Regions from separate parts of the Paenibacillus sp. MB22_1 genome, predicted to be linked through region 2. Evidence: riboswitches for the same ligand, from Rfam matches in the RefSeq annotation. Region 2 holds a riboswitch; the other holds the start of a gene.

Region 1 (9,597 bases), on a different contig from region 2:
GCACTGCCCAAGGCGTTGATCGAAGCCGGCCATGATGTACGGGTGATCATGCCAAGATATCGCGAGCTGCCGCAAATTTACCGTGAACGTCTGCATCATCTCGGCACCGGCATGGTGCCAGTCGGATGGCGGAACAAGTACGGCGGAATATCCCGGCTGGATTGGGAAGGAATCCCCGTGTATATGATCGATAACGAGGACTATTTTGGCAGAGTAGGGATCTATGGCCATTGGGATGACGGCGAGCGGTTTGCGTTTTTGGATCGGGCGGTGCTGGAGCTGCTTCCCCTTACCGGGTTTATGCCAGACATTATCCATTGCCATGATTGGCATACGGCGATGATCCCGCTGCTGCTGCGGGAGCATTACCGCGATCGGCCCGATTACCGGAACATTCAGACCGTTTATACGATACATAACCTGTTATATCAGGGGATTTTTCCGAAAGAGATTCTGGGAGATCTGTTGGGGCTCCCTTGGGACTACTTCACGCCGGAAGGGGTAGAGTATTACGATCAAGTCAGCTTTATGAAAGCCGGCTTGGTCTACGCCGATCATGTAACGACGGTCAGCCCAACTTATGCTGAGGAGATCAAGACCGAGCATTACGGTTATGGGCTGGACGGTCTGCTTCGCTCAATCAGCGGCCGGTTGTCGGGAATCGTGAACGGAATTGACACCCGGGCTTACGATCCGGAGACCGATCTGGAGCTCTTTGCCCGTTATGGACGCAACCTAGAGCAGAAGCGGGCTAATAAACCAGTGCTTCAGCGGGAGCTCGGGCTGCCGGAGACACCAAATACACCGCTGATCTCGATGGTTACCCGTCTAGTTGAACCAAAGGGGCTGGATTTGGTGATTCGGGTAATGGATGAATGGCTTAGTACGGATGACGTGCAGTTTGTGCTTCTAGGCACAGGGGACCGAGCTTATGAAGATTGGTTCCGGGAAGCGGCATGGCGTCACCCCGGGAAGCTGTCGGTCCAAATCAAGTTCAGCGACGCGTTATCCCGGCGCATCTATGCCGGCAGCGATATCTTCCTGATGCCTTCGCGGTTTGAGCCATGCGGCATCAGCCAGCTTCTGGCGCTGCGGTACGGCACGATCCCCGTCGTACGAGAAACCGGCGGCTTAAACGATACAGTGCGCTCCTACAACGAATTTACGGGGGAGGGCAACGGCTTCACCTTCCGCAACTATAACGCGCACGATATGTTGTATACGCTCCGCCGGGCGGTGTCCTTCTACCGCCAGCCCGAGCATTGGCACCGGATTACAGCAAATGCGTTCGCCGGCGATTACGGTTGGGATGCATTGGCAAGACAATACCTCCACATATACGAAAGCCTGAAGAAATAGCGGACGATCGTTCGTCCGCTTTTTTCTTCGTTATTTTTGAATGTGCCGGTACAGAATTCGGAAGCCATAGGGATCCAGGGAAATGCTCATTACCCCGTTCGTCGGCACCACCGCTTCCTCGGTGAGGGCATCTCGCCAATCGCTCGTTTGCATCGGATGGGTGAGGGTGACTGGCTTCGGGGTATTGTTCATCCACACGGTAAAATGCATTTTCTCATCCATTCGTTCGTATACGATGCACGGATCCCCCGGTTCCGCATGCAAAAATCGAAAATGACCGTGACGAAGCGCCGGGTGCTGCTTGCGCAACCTGATCATCAGCTTGTAGAAATCGTAAAGCTCACGGTCCTGTTTGCTGCGATCCCACTCCATGCATTTTCGGCAATCGGGATCCCCGTCGCCGGTAAGTCCGATCTCGTCACCGTAAAACAAACAAGGCGTCCCGATATACGTAAACAGAAACACCACGCAGAGCTTGAGCTTGCGCTTGTCGCCGCCGACGCGGGTCAGCAGGCGCGGGGTATCATGACTTCCCAGCATGTTGAAGATCACTTCATTCGTTTGATGCGGATATCGCATGATCAGCGCACCCATCTCATCGGAGAAGGCAGCCCCGTCTACACCGCCGTTAAAAAACTCCAGCACTTTATCCGCAAAGGGATAATTCATCACCGAATCAAATTGATCGCCCAGCAGCCAGTTTAGTGAGTCACTCCATACCTCTCCGATCAAATAGGCTTCCGGGTTTGCCTGTTTCACCACCTGCCGGAACTCCCGCCAGAACGAATGATCGATTTCATTGGCGACGTCAAGCCGCCAGCCGTCCAATTTGATTTCCTTAATCCAATATTCGGCGACTTCCAGCAAATACTTCTTAAGTTCCGGGTTCGCTGTATTAAATTTAGGCATGTTGGGGAAGAACCCAAACGTATCATAAGTCGGAATCCCGTTCTCTACTCTGGCAGGGAACTGGTTGACATGAAACCAACCGGCATAAGGGGAGGCTTCTCCATGTTTGAGGACGTCCTGGAACGGAGGGAAATGCTCCCCGCAATGATTAAAGACTGCGTCCAACACCACCCGGATCCCTCGGTTATGACATTGCTCAACCAACTCCCGCAGCAAGTCGTTGTTCCCAAAGTGAGGGTCAACCTGCTTATAATCGACGGTGTCGTATTTATGGTTGGACGGAGCCAAAAATAGAGGCGTGAGATAAATCGCCGTGATACCCAGGTCCGTCAAATCGTCCAGGTGGTCAATGATTCCCTGCAAATCGCCGCCGAAGTAATTTTCACGGGTCGGCTTGCCTCCCCAGGCTTCGACCGGCTTGGGGTCATTGGAAGGGTCTCCATTGGCGAACCGCTCCGGCATAATCTGATAAAAGACCGCTTGCTTCGCCCATTCCGGCACCCGGACTACTTCGTTTTCATGGATATACGGGAATTCAAAGCATTCCCCCGGCGGTTGAGGGGACTCCGATTGAATCCCCGTGTCCAGCAGGTAAACCGTTTCCGTTCCCGCCGTAAGCTTAAAGGCATAGGAAAGGCGCTTGAACTTGGGACGCACAGCGACCTCCCAATAGTCGAACATGCGGTCATGGGCCGTTTTTTCCATCGGCAGCTCCTGGTAGGTTCCCGTCCAATCGTATTTGTCCCCGGTCATCGCAACAACCTGTTCCACATCATCCCGTTTGGTCCGGATGCGAAGATGGATCGTGGTTGAATCATAGGCATACGCCCATTTATCCCGGGGCACATGGTAGAGCGCTTCAAGCAGCACGGATTGGCGCCTCCTCTCGTAAATTCGCTAGGGATGGTGATGATGTTCATTATTCCCCAAGGCAGCAAGGAGCATGAACCCAATGTGAAACATAATTCAGGATTGAATTGACCAAAGTATGATAAATAGGGATTTGCGAGGTTCAATAGGGCAGATCTGTGAAAACTTTTGTATATCATGAAAATTGTTTTGCATATATATGCATTCTGATTTATAATTAGCCCAGTAATCATCATCGAGTGTAATAAGTAAAGCAGAATAGGAGAGAAAAGCATGAAAAAATGGGGCATGTTATTCATAGCGGTCTTGATGGTAACCATGGTGCTGGCCGCTTGTGGTCAGGAAAAAAATAACAGCGGCAACGCGGCAAACAACGCCGGCCAAGCCGCGAACCAAAATGAGACTCAAGCGGGCGGAGACCAAACCGAACCGGCTAAGAAACTGATCGTAGGGATGAGTGCGGACTTCCCGCCGTATGAATTCCACATTAAGAACGACAAAGGCGAAGACGAAATCGTTGGTTTCGACGTAGAAATCGCTAAGGAAATCGCTAAGGATCTGGGCGCTGAGCTGGAGATTAAAGACTTGAAATTCGATACGTTGCTGAACGAGCTGTCGAGCGGACGTGTGGATCTCGTCATTTCTGGACTCAGCCCAACTCCAGAACGTGCTGAACAAATCGACATGTCGCAAATTTACTACAAAGCGGAGCAAGCTGTGGTGACTCGTGAAGCGGACAAAGACAAGTTCAGCACAATGGAATCGCTGGAGGGCGCGAAAATCGGCGTTCAACAAGGTTCCATTCAAGAAGAAATGGCGAAGGAAATTCCGAATGCCAAACTAACCTCGCTGGCTAAAATCAATGACATCATTATGCAGTTGAACTCCAACCGTGTAGATGCTGCTATTTTGGAAGGTCCTGTCGCAGAATCGTTCGTTAAGAACGTTAAAGGCCTGGTCATCACCGATGCCAAGCCGGTAACTGAGGATGAAGGCTACGTGATTGGCATTAAGAAAGGCAACCAAGAACTGTTGGATCAAGTGAATAAGACGCTCGATCGCTTGATTAGCGCAGGCAGCATCGATCAATTCGTTGCCGAAGCTAGCGAACTGGCCGAAAAATAATCACGATATCCATCCACAGAAAATAGCGAAGCTTTCGCTATTTTCTGTTTTTTTGCTTAAGGGTTTAAGGTAAAGGAGGAGGAAGGAAGGCGTTATGGACTTAATTTCAATGTTTATGGAATACCGCAGTTACTTCTTGGCCGGTGTTCAGTATACCCTACTCTTGGCAGCGATCAGCGTGATATGCGGCTTCTTTCTTGGTTTGTTGATCGCACTATTGCGCATGTCGCCATGGGGGATCCTACGGTTTCTGGGGCATGTGTGGGTTGAATTTCTGCGTGGCACCCCAATGATGGTACAGCTGTTGATTATTCACTACGGGTTCGCATTTATGTTTGATATTAATTTCACCCCGATTCAGTCAGGTGCGATTACATTGTCCATTAACAGTTCGGCTTATTTGGCGGAAATTTTCCGTGCCGGCATTCAAGGTGTCGATCGGGGACAAGGGGAAGCGGCCCGTTCCTTGGGGATGACCAAAGGGATGGCTATGCGCCATATCATCATTCCGCAGGCGATCAAATCGGTGCTTCCCGCGATTGGCAACGAGTTTATTACGATCATTAAAGAATCGTCGATCGTATCGATCATCGGTACGGCCGAGCTGATTTATCAAGCACAGTCCGTCGTGACGATTACGTACGATGGGATGACGCCTTATTTGATCATCGCCATTATGTACTTTATTCTGACATTCACGCTGTCTCGGATTTTGGGCGTGTTCGAAAGGAAGTTGAAGACCAGTGATCACCGTTAAAGGTTTGCATAAAAAATTCGGCCAACTCCATATTTTGCGCGGGATCGATCTGGAAATCTCCAAAGGCGAAGTTGTCGTCGTCATCGGTCCTAGCGGGTCGGGGAAAAGTACGTTTCTCCGCTGCCTGAACCTGTTAGAGGTTCCGACCGAAGGGGAGATCACCTTTGAAGGCGCTTCGATCACCGCCAAGGGACATGACATCAATAAAACCCGCGAGAAAATGGGGATGGTGTTCCAGCACTTTAATCTATTCCCGCACAAGACCGTGATCGACAACATTACGCTCGCGCCGATTCGCGTGAAGAAGCTCGATAAAGGCAAAGCGGAAGCGATCGCCATGGACCTGCTTCGCACGGTTGGACTGGAGGATAAGCGGGACGCCTATCCGGCGCAGCTCTCCGGCGGACAGAAGCAGCGGATTGCGATTGCCCGCGCATTGGCTATGGAGCCGCATGTGATGCTGTTTGATGAACCGACGTCGGCCCTGGACCCGGAAATGGTCGGAGAGGTGCTTGACGTTATGAAGAACCTGGCTGAACGGGGAATGACGATGGTTATCGTTACGCATGAGATGGGATTTGCCCGTGAGGTTGGCGACCGCATCCTGTTTATGGATCAAGGTGTCATTCTGGAGCAAGGTACGCCGCAAGAGGTGTTTGGGGCGCCGAAGCATCAGCGTACGCAGGATTTTTTAAGCAAAGTATTATAAATCTTAAGGACCGTCCGAGCTTCCATTCGGGCGGTTTTTTGTCCTCCGATGGATCGAACGTACGATCTAAATTTACACTCTTTTTACCTTTGAACACAAAAATGTAACCAGTCCAATCAAGCAATTCCGCCGTTTGGTGGGATTTACCTGACCTATTGGTTACAAAATTGTGATATATTAAGTAGGCCGAAACCTGAACTTGAGGTGCGGGGGACGAAAGATGAAAACAGGGGCTGCCTAGCTGACTGTTTTCTTGGAGTGAAGCGTATCGAAGCGATGCGCCGGGAATGATCCTTTTTCCCGAATCCGACAACTAACTCCGCAGGCGCAGTAAAAAGGAGGGCAATTCATTTGAATACTCGTATTTGGTCTAAAATTGCAGCAACGGCGCTGATCGCCGTAAGCCTTACGATTCCGATGCAGACGATATCCGTCCATGCAGACGCGGTACATAAAGCCGTGGAAGGAGATACATTTTATCTTCTTGCCAAAAAATATGGCGTAGACATGAATAAACTCATGGCTGCCAACCCATCCATCAATCCAAAAAATATTTACGCTGGTTTAAAAATCACCATTCCGGGAGTTCAAACCCAAACGACGGGAGTTGCTTCCGCTGCTCCGGCGAAGAAGGAGAGCGCAGCTACGACAACTGCTTCCGCTTCCAAGCTCAAGGTCATGTCTACCGGGAACGTGGTTGAAGCATGGGGGAAAACCTTTACTTACTCGAAAACGATCAATGTGAAAGCATCGGCGTACTCGGCATCAGCTAGTGAGAATGGAAAATGGGGCGCGGTTGACTACTTCGGCAACCCGCTGAAGCTTGGTACCATCGCTGTTGATCCGAATGTCATTCCGATGGGCACAAAGGTGCTGGTGACCGGCCACAACCATGACGGTCTGCCGGATCAGGCTTTTGTAGCTACGGCCACCGATCAGGGGGGCGCAATCAAGGGTAACCGGATTGATATCTTTATTCCCGGCAGCGCAGCAAATGCGAAATCGTTTGGTTTCCAAGATGTGACGCTTTACGTATTAAATTAAACACCTTGTTTAAAAAAGTCGGTCAGAATGTATCCTGGCCGACTTTTTGTGCTTGCTGGCGAAGTGCCTGATTTTCAGATGATTCCCAATACATCAGCGGTATTTGGTCGTATGCAGCAGCTCGGAAAGATCAACGAATTGATACCCCTGTGCCTGCAAGGCGTCGATGATCTTCGGCAAAGCCTGGATGGTGCCGGTTAAGTCGGAGCCAACGCCGCCGCCTGAGTGCTGAAGGATGATCGAGCCGGGCCCCGCCGTGCGCATCACGTTGGAGATCACTTTGTTCTTGTCGATCCCTTTCCAATCCTGTGAATCCACATTCCAATTGACGAGGGCGTAGCCGTTCTTTTTCGCCCATTGAACCTGTTCTTCCTTGATTTCTCCATAAGGCGGCCGAATCAGCTGGGGACGGTATCCAACAACGTTCTGGATAATTTTCTCCGTGCGTAAAATCTCGCTCTGGAACTGCTTAATGGAGCGGTTGCGGAAGTTCGGATGATTAAAGGAGTGATTGCCGATGAGATGGCCTTCGTGATGTATCCGCCGTAACAGGCCGGGAAACTTCTTAGCCCGTGCACCAACAACAAAGAAGGTGGCTTTGACCCCTTTCCGGTGAAGCACGTCCAAAATTTGCGGCGTAAACCGCGGATCCGGACCATCATCGAAGGTCAGTGCAATCTGCTTCACCTCCGGCCCCCGGAAGATGAAGGTTTCTGAATATTTGCGCCGCAGCTCACCAAGATCTGCCGGCTTGGCACCTGCGGGCACGAGTGCCGCCTTCTTGTCCGCCTGGTCCCCCTGAGATTCTGGCCCTCTGTTTTCGAGATCCAGTGCGGCGGCTTTGACGGGATAAAATTCCGTCCCGCCCACCATGATCAGAGAAGCGGTCATGCAGCAGACCAGAGCTTTCTTAAGCTGAATAAGCAATTTGAAGTCCCCCTTCATCCCAAAACTGTACATGTTCTCTAGTATCCCCTAACTTTTTCAGATCATGATGGATTGTGAAAAATTGCGCTGATTTCCTCTCATGATTCGCTGTGAGAGATGTCACAGACGATCCCGCTAAAAAATTGCATCCTTTGATGAAGTGTAATCAAATGGGGTGGGGTGAACATATGGCAATCGTAGTGGCTAACGAGGAAATATCACCAGGGGTGTTCAAACTGTCCGTACAAGGGCGATTTACGGGAAAAATGGGGCAATTCTACATGTTGCGTGCAGGAGAACGCTATCCGTTACTGTCCCGACCGATCAGTATCTTTGATCTCGAAGAGGATCGGCTGGATTTCTTGATCCGGGTTGCGGGGGTAGGTACGACCCGGTTATCTGAACTGAAGCAAGGCGACCGATTGACCTTGGACGGGCCGTTTGGTAACGGGTTTCCGCCGCTGGAGGGAAGAACCGCCTTTGTAGGCGGTGGCATCGGCATCGCTCCGTTTTATTATGCGCTTAGGGAAGCACCGCAGGCAGACGTATATCTCGGTTACAGCCGCGAGCCTTATTTGGTAGAGGAGTTCCGTGCGATGTCCCGCGGCAACGTGACGGTGGATGTAGGCGGCTCGATTCTAGAGAAAGTGGATTTTCGGGCGTACGATACGGTAATTGCTTGCGGGCCTCATCCGATGTTGCATGCCGTCCAGCGCAAACAGGCGGAAAGCGGCGGCCAGGCCAAGGTATACGTCTCCTTGGAGAATCGGATGGCATGCGGAATCGGTGCTTGCCTTGTCTGCAGCGTGAAATGCAGAGACGTCCGGAAGAAGGCTTGCGCTGACGGGCCGGTATTTTTGGCGGAAGAGGTGATGTTTGTATGACGGATTTATCGTGTCGCCTCGCTGGAGTCTTTTTTAAAAATCCGATCGTGATGGCCTCTGGAACGTTTGGCTTTGGTCAGGAATATGGTGCGATTTATGATATCAATCAACTAGGCGGGTTGTCCGGAAAAGGGTTGACGCTGCATCCAAAGGCAGGGAACGAAGGCGTTCGCGTAGCTGAGACAGCGTCGGGGATGTTAAACAGCGTTGGATTGGAGAATCCGGGCATCTACGCCTTCCTGCGTGAGGAATGTCCGAGATGGGAGCAGCTGGATCTGGTACGGATCGTGAATTTGGGTGGGAATACGATTGAAGAGTACGTGGAAGGTGCGAGGCTGATCGATGAGGATGCGGCTTGGCGAAGACGGGAAGGCAGAACCGCTGTTGACATGATCGAGCTGAATATTTCCTGCCCGAACGTCAAAGCCGGGGGCATGGCGTACGGGATCAAAACGGAGATCGCCCGGCAGGTCGTTCGCGAGGTTCGGGCTGCGACGACGCTGCCGCTGATCGTCAAGCTGTCGCCCAACGCCGAGGATATCGTGGGCATGGCGGTGATGTGCCAGGAGGAACAAGCGGATGGCGTTTCGCTGATCAATACGTTTTCGGCGATGAAAATCGACATTACCAAGCGTAGGAGCGTGTTCGACAATCTGTATGCCGGTCTGTCCGGTCCGGCAATTAAGCCAATCGCTTTGCGGATGGTGCATCAAGTCTGTCAAGCCGTAACCCTGCCGGTAATGGGGATGGGCGGCATCAGCTGCGCAGAGGACGTCGTTGAGTTTATTATGGCCGGCGCTGCCGTCGTTCAGGTGGGGACGCATAACTTCGTTCATCTTCGAGCGGGAGAGCAACTGGTCGCTGACCTTACGGCCTGGATGGAGGCTGAAGGGGTTCAAACCTTGGACGAAATTCGCGGAATCCTATAAAATAAAGGGCATACTGTTGTGGAAGGAGCTGCGGAAATTGTCATTTGAGGATATTAAGCTGGAAGCGATCCCGGTTGGCCGCGA
Region 2 (9,597 bases):
GACCCGGCGTTGGAGGTATTCATTGCCGTAGTGGAGAAGCAAAGTTTTACCCGGGCTGCCGAAGCGCTTCATATGACGCAGCCGGCAGTCAGCCAATATATCCGTTCTCTGGAGCAGGTGCTGGGGACGAAGTTGCTTGATCGCAGTAATAAATACGTGCGTCTGAACCCGGCAGGACAAATCGTATATCACCATGCCCGGGAAATATCCGGATTGTATACGCGAATGCAGTATCTCATTGACGATATGAAACATGCGGCGCGGGGGAATTTGACCATTGGTGCCAGCTACACGTATGGAGAGTACGTTCTGCCGCATCTCTTGGCAGAGATGATGGTCGAGTACCCCGCGATCAAACCGGCGATCACGATCGGAAATTCCAAGGAGATCGAGGAACTGGTGGGAAGCGGCCGGCTGGATGTGGGGATCATCGAAGGAGAGTTTCGGGATGAGCGCTTTCGGATCGAGCCGATCGCTGATGACGCAATGTATGTAGTCGTACCGACCGGACACCGTTATACGGAGCGGAAGGGCCTTCGTCTTGCCGATTTGCGTGAGGAGACCTGGATCGTCCGGGAAGTCGGCTCGGGAACGCGCGAAGCGGCGAATCAGTTGTTTGACCTTCATCATTTTCATCCGGAGCGTTTGATGGAATTTGGCAGTACGCAAATCATCAAGGAATCGGTAGAGGCGGGGCTAGGGATTAGCCTGCTGTCCCAAACGGCGGTGCGGAAGGAACTCGCACTCGGGACGTTGCGGCTCCTGGAGGTGGAGGGGATGCCGTATTTCCGCCAATTTTCGCTTATTTCACAGGCTTCGCCCTTTTACACAAAAGCAATGGATGTGTTCATGGAACTAGCGCGGGGGCACCACCCTTTTTAGACAATCTTCGTAATCAAATGTTATAATGGCACTTTAATTCAAGGAGATGATATAACGATGAACGATGGAGAAGGCTTCTTGGACTTCTTCACACAGCTTGGATGGGTGAATACGGGGATCACCATCGGAATTATTGCGCTATTCGCCCTGTTTAACAAAGGATTCGTAAAATTGACTTTTACCCTGCTGAACCGCAGAAGAACTGCGGCGTTCGGCGGGAGGGAAGTATGGAGACAAGTGCTGGAGCGGCCTTTTCGGTGGTTATTCATTCTGATTGGCCTTGAAATAGGGTTGAAATATTTGCTGCCGCGCAATGTGGAAATCGCCGTAGGCCTGGATCCCTTATTCCGCAGCGGCGTCATCGCCTTGATCGGATGGGGGATGTACATCCTATCCGCCCAATCCTCGGTGATGCTGGAGGGATTAAGCCGCAAAATCCGATTAGACGATGCAAGCATGCTTATTCCGTTCTTATCGAAGGTCCTCCGGATCGTTGTGGTTATCATAACTGTAGCCTTAATTGGGGCGGAATGGGGATTTAGCATCAATGGACTGGTGGCCGGCATGGGGTTAGGCAGCTTAGCCGTAGCTTTGGCTGCCAAAGATACGTTAGGGAACATCTTTGGCGGCATTGTGATTATTTTGGAAAAGCCTTTTTCCAAAGGAGATTGGATTCTGACGCCCACCGCTGAAGGCACGGTGGAGGATATTACTTTTCGCAGCACGAAGATCCGCACCTTCGCTGATGCGGTGATTACCGTTCCCAATGCTCAACTGGCAGATCAGCCAATCACGAACTGGAGCAAAATGGGTAAGCGAAGAGTGACTTTTACACTTCCTGTGGCGCTGGACTCTGATCGGGAGCGGATGATGGCAGCCATCCATCGAATCGAACAACTGCTACGCGACAACGAGCAAATCGACCCAGGCACCATTTTCGTGAAGTTTACGGATTTTAACGAGAGCAGCTTAGGCATTTTCATCTATTACTTCACGCGATCAACCGTTTGGGGAGAGTACTTGTCAGTGCGTCAGGAAATGAATCTGGCCTTTATGCAGGTGCTGGAGGAAGAGGGGATTAAGCTGGCTTATCCGGCACAACGTGTATTTTTCGAATCGGCGCCGGAAACGTCCGGTGAGGTGGACACCACCCGCTCGAGACAATATGAGGTCTGAATGCCAACCATCCCGCGGCGGGTTGCTCGCGGGATGGTTGGCGTTTTTAGCAAAGATCAAATTCAAAGCTTTATTAAAGAAAACGACATTAAGACGGCTGGCGATATCCAGAACGCGCTTAAGAAGCCGTCGCAGCGGCGCTAAAGCCGATTTACAAGGCGGTCAACGAACAGGCTGCCGCAGCCGCGATGGATGAGTTTGAAGCCGTATGGGGCAAGAAATTCCACACGTCGTAAGCTTTGTCGAATTGGTTATTAACCAGTTTAACAAGAGCGATATTAATCCTGTCGCTATAGTTCCAATCAAAAGTTGTTAACGTGCATTTGACTATGGTTAAATGGAACTATATATTGGACTATATAATGAACATCACACGATAGATTTAGAATCAAATGCCTATCTTAAAGATAGGAGGAGATACTTGGAGCGGAAAAACAATGTGCTTTATACTACGAATAAACCAGGTGATACTAAGATGAATCGAATTCGCAATATTTCTATCCGGACCCGGATCATGGTGCTTGTCTTCTTGGCCATGTTCGTCTCCAATACCGCTCTAATTGCAACCTTATCCTATAGCCAGAGTAATGATTTTTTTCAACTGATTACCCCCTCTTTGGGATTAAAGGCATTGATCATTTTTCTCATTTTCCAAGTGATATCTGCGTTTATCTCCGAAGCTTTTCTAGTTCGTCCGCTTAAAGAAGGCGCGAAGCTCGCTAATTCTATGGCCGATAACGATCTATCGACGCAAATACATACGTTTCAGCAAGGGGAAGCCGGGCAAATGATCTTCTCGCTTCAGAAGGCCAGAGATAACTTGAAGCATTTGATCGCATCCATCCAATCCTCCTCCGAACGAGTGACGCTGTCTTCGGAAGAGTTAAACCGCATCATTGAGCAGGCGAATGGGCAGATGCACGGAATCAACAAGGGTATCAAGGATTTGCTGAACGTATTTACTCAAAACGCGGAAAGCATGAAGCAAACGGCCATTGCCATTTCGGAGATTACGAACCATTCGCAGACGACAGCAGAACTTGCTAACCAAATTGCCGAGCGGGCCCAATTGGTGATGAATTCCGCAGAAGGCGGGAAGCGTTCGGTGGAATCGATCGTTGAGGCGATTAGTGAGCTGGCGGTGAATACGAAGCACGTCAACAGTGAGGTACTTGGGCTTGAGGAACAGAGTCAGAAAATTACCGAGGTTGTCAGCATTATTCAACAAATTTCCGAACAGACTCACCTGTTATCCCTTAACGCCGCGATTGAAGCGGCCCGGGCCGGGGAAGAGGGCAGAGGGTTCGCGGTGGTAGCCGGACAAATCCGGAAATTAGCCGAGGATACGAACCGCTCCCTGCAGGAAATCAGCAGCTTGGTTGAAGATATGACCGTTCGTACCGGCAGTGTGGTATCTGCGGTTGCCCAGACGGAAGAGAAGGTTCAGCAGGGCGTAACGCAATCGGAGAACGTGAAGATCAATATCGAGCAAATCATGGACAATATGGAGAACACCTTCGCCATGTTGAACGATATTTCCGATGGGGTTACCACCCAAGCCGCAGCGCTGGAGGAAATGACTGCAACGCTGGAGGATGTGAACACCACGATCGAGTCTGGCTTGCAAGTGTCCGGCGATATCCAAGATCAGCTTGGTACGCAGGAACGGATCTTCGGTGATATCGAGAAGACCTCCTGTAAGTTGGTCGAACTGTCCGAGAATATGAACGGATTGACGAACGTGTTTAAGCTATAATCCATCAATACGGCATTAGAAAGGGCGTCTGATTTTTACAGACGTCCTTTTTCTTCCTTCCTTCTGAACGAAAGGGATAATTCTGTAAGGAGGCTTTCAAGACCTATACCGCCCAATCCATCCAAATCATCGATTCCTGCTTCAAATGGCGCTATAATAAGCATGATCATACTGAAATTAGACAGACAGCGTGGGAGAGGAGCGGTGAGGAGCATGTATGGAAATGATGGGGTACTGGATAGGCGGACACTGAAGGCGGCCTTTGACCGGACGGTTTATCAAGTGGTGGGCCACGGAAAACGGAATGTAGAGGTGCTGAAGCAGGCTTTTGCCGAGATCAGCGGCGGGGTAGACAGCGACATGTACGGTACAGGACAAGCGCTGGAAGCCTTCGAAAGGAAAATGGCTGCGGTGCTCGGCAAGGAGTCGGCTGTATTTTTTCCGAGCGGCACGATGGCGCAGCAAATTGCTTTACGGATTTGGTGCGACCGCAAAGGATCGAAACGTGTGGCCTATCATCCTTTATGCCATTTGGAAATTCATGAGGAAGACGGATTAAAGGAACTGCACGGGCTGGAGCCGATTCTCCTGGCGGATAAGGATCGGCTGATTGAGATGGAGGACGTTCGGCAACTGCCGGAGGATGTCTCGTGCCTGCTGCTGGAGCTGCCGCAGCGCGAAATCGGCGGTCAGCTGCCGCCGTTCGCGGAGCTTGAAGCCATTTCCGCCTACTGCCAGGAGCGGGGCATTAAGCTACATCTGGACGGAGCCCGACTGTTCGAAGTGTTGCCTTACTACGAAAAAACCGCCGCAGAGGTTTGCGCCCTGTTCGACAGCGTCTATATCTCGTTCTACAAAGGCATCGGCGGAATCGCCGGAGCCATATTGGCAGGGGATCCGGAGCTGACGAAGGAATCTAAGGTGTGGAAAAGACGCCATGGCGGGGATCTCATCAGCTTGTATCCTTATTTTCTGAGTGCGGATTACTACTATGAGCAGCGCATAGGAAAGATGGGGATGTATTATCGGCAAGCGCAGGAGCTCTCCAGTCTGTTTAATCAATGTCATCGGATGAAGACCGTCCCGGCGATCCCGGTGTCGAACATGTTCCATGTTCATTCGGACGTTCCCAAGGATCGATTGGAGCCCGTGCTGATTGAGGTATATCGGGAAACCGGGGTTGGCTTAACCTCTTTCGTCAAGGAGAAGGCAGATGGGGGAAGTACCTTTGAAATCAGTATCGGAGATCGCTATAGCGAGGTGCCGGAAGATCGGCTGCAGCTGGCGTTCGAGCTGCTGGATAAGAAGTTGAGAGGACTCTCGTTTTAAACCTGTATCGGTTTGAGATCAGAACACCGTAGGAAGCGACTGGATGTCGTCCCTTACGGTGTTTTTTGCATGTATGCTTCGATAATTCAAGCCTGCCCTCAAAAATGAATGCAAGAGGATGATGTATGCGCTTCCTCGAACAAGGTCGATCCCATTTTCCGACCCATTCGCCTTTTCCTCATCTTTACACTTCTTGAGGCGGGGAGTATGATTCATCCGTAGCAATTTGATATGGCGAAAATACCTGATCGCTGAGTTCTTTCTTTATTTCAGAAAGAAACGGGGGAACCAATGAAACGCGTCCAAAAGGGCGGGTTTCCGGGGTGAATCGCTTGATTTGGCCAACTTGGCCAAACTGCGTAGGGCTGCTTTCGTGCCCGAATCCGTCAGCTAACTCCGTAAGCGTCCGAAAGAGGGAATTGTCGCAGTGATCTGCTTGAACTTTTTAAAGCGGCTGCGGGAAGGTCCAACTTTCCTGCGGCCTTTTTGTGTTGTTCGCTGCAGGAATGGGAAGCCTAAAGGACTACGAGCGGATCAGGATTGAAGGCTATTTTGAGAATGAAAAGAGGATTTCATCATGGTAAGCAAACTGAAGCGGGTACTGATCGGCAGACCGATGAAAAGTACCGAAATTGAAGGAGAAAAGCTAAGCAAACTTAAGGCATTGGCCGTATTGTCGTCGGACGCGTTGTCCTCCGTGGCATACGGTACGGAGCAGATTTTGATCGTCCTGATGGCGGCGGGATTTTCCGCGCTCTGGTATTCGATCCCGATCTCGTTTGCGGTACTTGGGCTTCTGTTGATTCTGATTCTGTCGTACCGCCAGACGATTTTCTCCTATCCGACCGGGGGCGGGGCCTATATCGTGGCGATGGATAACCTGGGGCGGTCAACCGGACTGCTGGCCGGCGGCTCGCTGCTTGTTGATTATATACTGACGGTAGCTGTAAGTTCGTCAGCCGGTACAGATGCCATAACATCCGCATTCCCTATGCTGCATGATCAGCGGGTGCTGATCGCCCTCCTGATGATTACTATACTGACCATCATGAACCTGCGTGGGGTCACGGAATCGGCTTCAATGCTGGCGGTTCCGGTATATCTATTTGTGGCCTCCATCTTCGTCCTGATTGTGTCGGGACTCTACAAGTATTGGACTGGCGGGATTCATGCCAGCGCACCGGAGTTCGGGACGGCCGTATCCAACGTCAGCTTGTTCCTGCTGCTCAAGGCGTTCAGTTCGGGGTGCTCGGCCTTAACGGGGGTTGAGGCGGTGTCCAACGCCATTCCGAACTTCAAGCCGCCGGCGGAGCGGAATGCCGCAACCACGCTGGTGATGATGGGTGTCATTCTCTGCACCATGTTTATCGGTATTAGTGCGCTGGCCTATTGGTACGGAATTGCTCCGGATCCGAAGGCCACCGTAATATCTCAAATCGCTGAATCGACCTTTGGGCGCGGGATCTTGTACTACTTGATCCAGGGCATTACAGCGTTAATCCTGTTTCTGGCAGCCAATACGGCTTATTCGGCCTTCCCGCTGCTGGCGTTTATGCTCGCCAAAGATAAATACATGCCGCATGCGTTTATGGTGCGCGGTGACCGGCTTGGCTTTTCAAACGGAATTATCTTCCTGGGCGTAGCCTCGGCGCTGCTGGTTCTTGGATTCCACGGCGACACGGAAAGCCTGATTCCGCTCTATGCGGTTGGGGTATTTATTCCGTTCACCTTGTCCCAGCTGGGGATGATGGTGCGCTGGATCAAGCGCAAGCCGCAAGGTTGGGTGTTCCGGCTTACGATTAACACGATTGGCATGCTGACGACGCTGGGCATTACGCTCATCTTCATCATCACGAAGTTTTCACATGTCTGGTTCGTATTCATCTTCTTGCCGCTCGTGATGTTTATTTTCTACCAGATCCATCGACATTATATCAATATCGCCGACCAGCTTCGGATTGACATCGATAAAGACAAACCTTGCATAAAGGGCAGCACGATCGTCGTGCCGGTGGCGGGCGTTACCCGTGTCGTGATGAACTCGTTAAGCTACGCCAAATCGCTGACGGATAACGTTGTTGCGGTGTATGTCGGATTTGATGATGAGGACATCGAACGGATGGAGAAGAAGTGGGAGGAATGGAATCCGGGGGTTCGGCTCATTACGCTGCGCTCCAGCTTCCGCAGCATTATCCGGCCGCTGATGAAGTTCATTGATACCGTGGAATGGAAAACGGCGGAGACCGATCACATTACCGTCCTGATTCCTCAGTTTATTCCTCGGCACTGGTGGCAGAATATTTTGCATAATCAGTCGAGCTTGTTGCTTAGAGCTTATTTGTTTAACAAGAAAGATATCGTCATTGCGACTGTACCTTATCATTTGCAAAAATAAGCAAATTCCCCCGAAGCCGTCGCAACGGCTCGGGGGACCTTAGTTTAATTATTGAATTTGATCCAGCAGCTGATAAGCTTCCTGTTTGGTTTTCACCTGCAGCAGCTGTTCGCGGAATGCGTCATCCATCAGCTTGCGGGACAGCATTTGCAGAATTTTTAAATGCTCATTGCCTTTGTTTTCGGCAGGGACAGCGATCATAAAGATCAACTTAGCGGGCGTTCCGTCCGCGCTGCTCCAATCCACGCCTTCCGGCTTGATCCCGAATACGACTCTTGGCTTCAGCACCGCCACCGACTTCCCGTGCGGTACGGCGACGTTCATGCCGATCCCGGTAGAGCTTTCTTGCTCGCGCTTCAGAATCGCCTGCTTGAACTCAGCAGAGGAGGTCAGCACACCTTCAGCGTTCAGCTTTGCAATCATTTCGTCGATGATCCCGTCCCGTGTTGACGCGGACAGGGAAGGCTCAATCAGATCCAAACTGATGATATCCGTCAGCTTGCGAACTGTGCTTTGAGCTTCGGCAGCCGGCACGCTTACCGGGCGGACGTTCTCCGCACGTGGCGTTTCCATGGCTGGAGCCGCCTCGTCCGCAGCGCTCGCTTCGGCGAGCTGAGGCTCGACCTGTTCTTTCTTCAGCAATTTGATCATTAAGGCCGTAACGATGGAACCCGCGATGACGGCCACGAAGAACATGAGGACATTGTCAACGGCGCCAAGTACGGCAACGATTGGACCGCCGTGAGCTACGCGGTCGCCGACGCCGCCCAGCATGGCGATGACGGAACCTGTCATCGAGCCGACCATGATGCTGGGAATAACGCGCAGTGGGTCTTGCGATGCGAACGGAATCGCACCTTCGGTGATCCCGAACAAGCCCATCGTAAAGGCGGCTTTGCCGGATTCCCGTTCGGCATTATGGAACTTGCGTTTGAACAAGAACGTTGCCAGGCCCAGACCGATCGGCGGAATACAGATCGCAACGGCGATCGGACCCATGATTTGATAGTTCCCCTCCGCGATCATCGCGGAGCCGAACATGAACGCTACCTTGTTAACCGGACCACCCATGTCGAAGGAGATCATGGCGCCCAGAATCAAGGCCAGCAGAATCGAGCTGGCTCCTTGCATGCTGGCAAGCCAGTTGGTCAGCCATTCAAACACTTGGGCGATCGGGCCGCCAAGCAGGTAAATGAAGGCGAGACCTACGATCAGCGAAGAGAGAACCGGGATGATGATGATTGGCATGATTGGATTGATCGCTTTCGGCACCTTCCACTTCTTGATCCAAAGTGCAACGTAACCCGCCAGGAAACCGGCGATGATCCCGCCGATGAAGCCGGCACCGGCTTCACTTCCGTAGAAGCTGCCATTGGCGGCGATGTAACCGCCGATGATCCCGGGAGCGAGACCCGGCCGGTCGGCGATACTGAACGCGATGAACCCGGCTAGCACCGGTACCATAAACGTAAAGGACGCAGATCCCAGCTTCTCGATGGTTTTCCAGAACGAGTCTTCTGGAATTTGCAGGCCGCCCGGAGTAGGTACGCCGCCGATCGAGAGAGCGATGGCGATCAAGAGACCGCCCACGACGATAAACGGAATCATATACGAGACACCGCTCATCAGGTGGCGATAAAAGGCGTTTTGCTGCTTGGCGCCAGTCTGTTTGGCCGGCGTACCTTCATTGTTATCCTGTCCTTGGTATACCGGCACTTCTCCGCGAATCATCTGTTGGATCAGCGCCTCGGGGTTCCGTATGCCTTCCTGCACACCAACAACGAGCAGCTTCTTGCCGACGAACCGGCGTTTGTCTACCGTTTTGTCGGCCGCGATGATGATGCCGTCCGCTTGGCGGATATCTTCCTCCGTGAATTCGTTTTCCACTCCGATCGAGCCTTGGGTCTCGACCTTCATGGCAATACCTAGCTTGTCGGCGGCTTTTTGCAGATTTTCCGCCGCCATGTACGTATGGGCAATCCCGTTGGGACATGAGGTAATCGCCAGTAGTTTCATGGATGTTTCCTCCTGTAATCAAAGATCGAAATCGTTTACATGA

What was found. A riboswitch is a leader RNA that binds a small molecule or an ion and turns the genes downstream of it on or off. The one in region 2 is predicted to bind cyclic di-AMP.
Region 1: another riboswitch for cyclic di-AMP. It lies ahead of ACL02P_RS06215 (3D domain-containing protein); the one in region 2 lies ahead of ACL02P_RS19735 (APC family permease).

What each region holds. Positions count from the first base shown of each region.
Region 1 covers NZ_JBLADV010000001.1:1,338,962-1,348,558, forward strand. The annotation lists gene glgA (glycogen synthase GlgA) at 1-1,359, shown strand, start outside; gene ACL02P_RS06195 (alpha-glycosidase) at 1,390-3,138, opposite strand; gene ACL02P_RS06200 (transporter substrate-binding domain-containing protein) at 3,412-4,263, shown strand; gene ACL02P_RS06205 (amino acid ABC transporter permease) at 4,358-5,020, shown strand; gene ACL02P_RS06210 (amino acid ABC transporter ATP-binding protein) at 5,007-5,729, shown strand; cyclic di-AMP (ydaO/yuaA leader) riboswitch at 5,904-6,072, shown strand; gene ACL02P_RS06215 (3D domain-containing protein) at 6,081-6,773, shown strand; gene ACL02P_RS06220 (polysaccharide deacetylase family protein) at 6,867-7,733, opposite strand; gene ACL02P_RS06225 (dihydroorotate dehydrogenase electron transfer subunit) at 7,889-8,584, shown strand; gene ACL02P_RS06230 (dihydroorotate dehydrogenase) at 8,581-9,513, shown strand; gene ACL02P_RS06235 (hypothetical protein) at 9,551-9,597, shown strand, end outside.
Region 2 covers NZ_JBLADV010000002.1:1,694,688-1,704,284, forward strand. The annotation lists gene ACL02P_RS19710 (LysR family transcriptional regulator) at 1-882, shown strand, start outside; gene ACL02P_RS19715 (mechanosensitive ion channel family protein) at 940-2,058, shown strand; gene ACL02P_RS19720 (hypothetical protein) at 2,059-2,202, shown strand; gene ACL02P_RS19725 (methyl-accepting chemotaxis protein) at 2,534-3,814, shown strand; gene ACL02P_RS19730 (threonine aldolase family protein) at 4,028-5,143, shown strand; cyclic di-AMP (ydaO/yuaA leader) riboswitch at 5,383-5,563, shown strand; gene ACL02P_RS19735 (APC family permease) at 5,721-7,538, shown strand; gene ACL02P_RS19740 (fructose-specific PTS transporter subunit EIIC) at 7,587-9,554, opposite strand.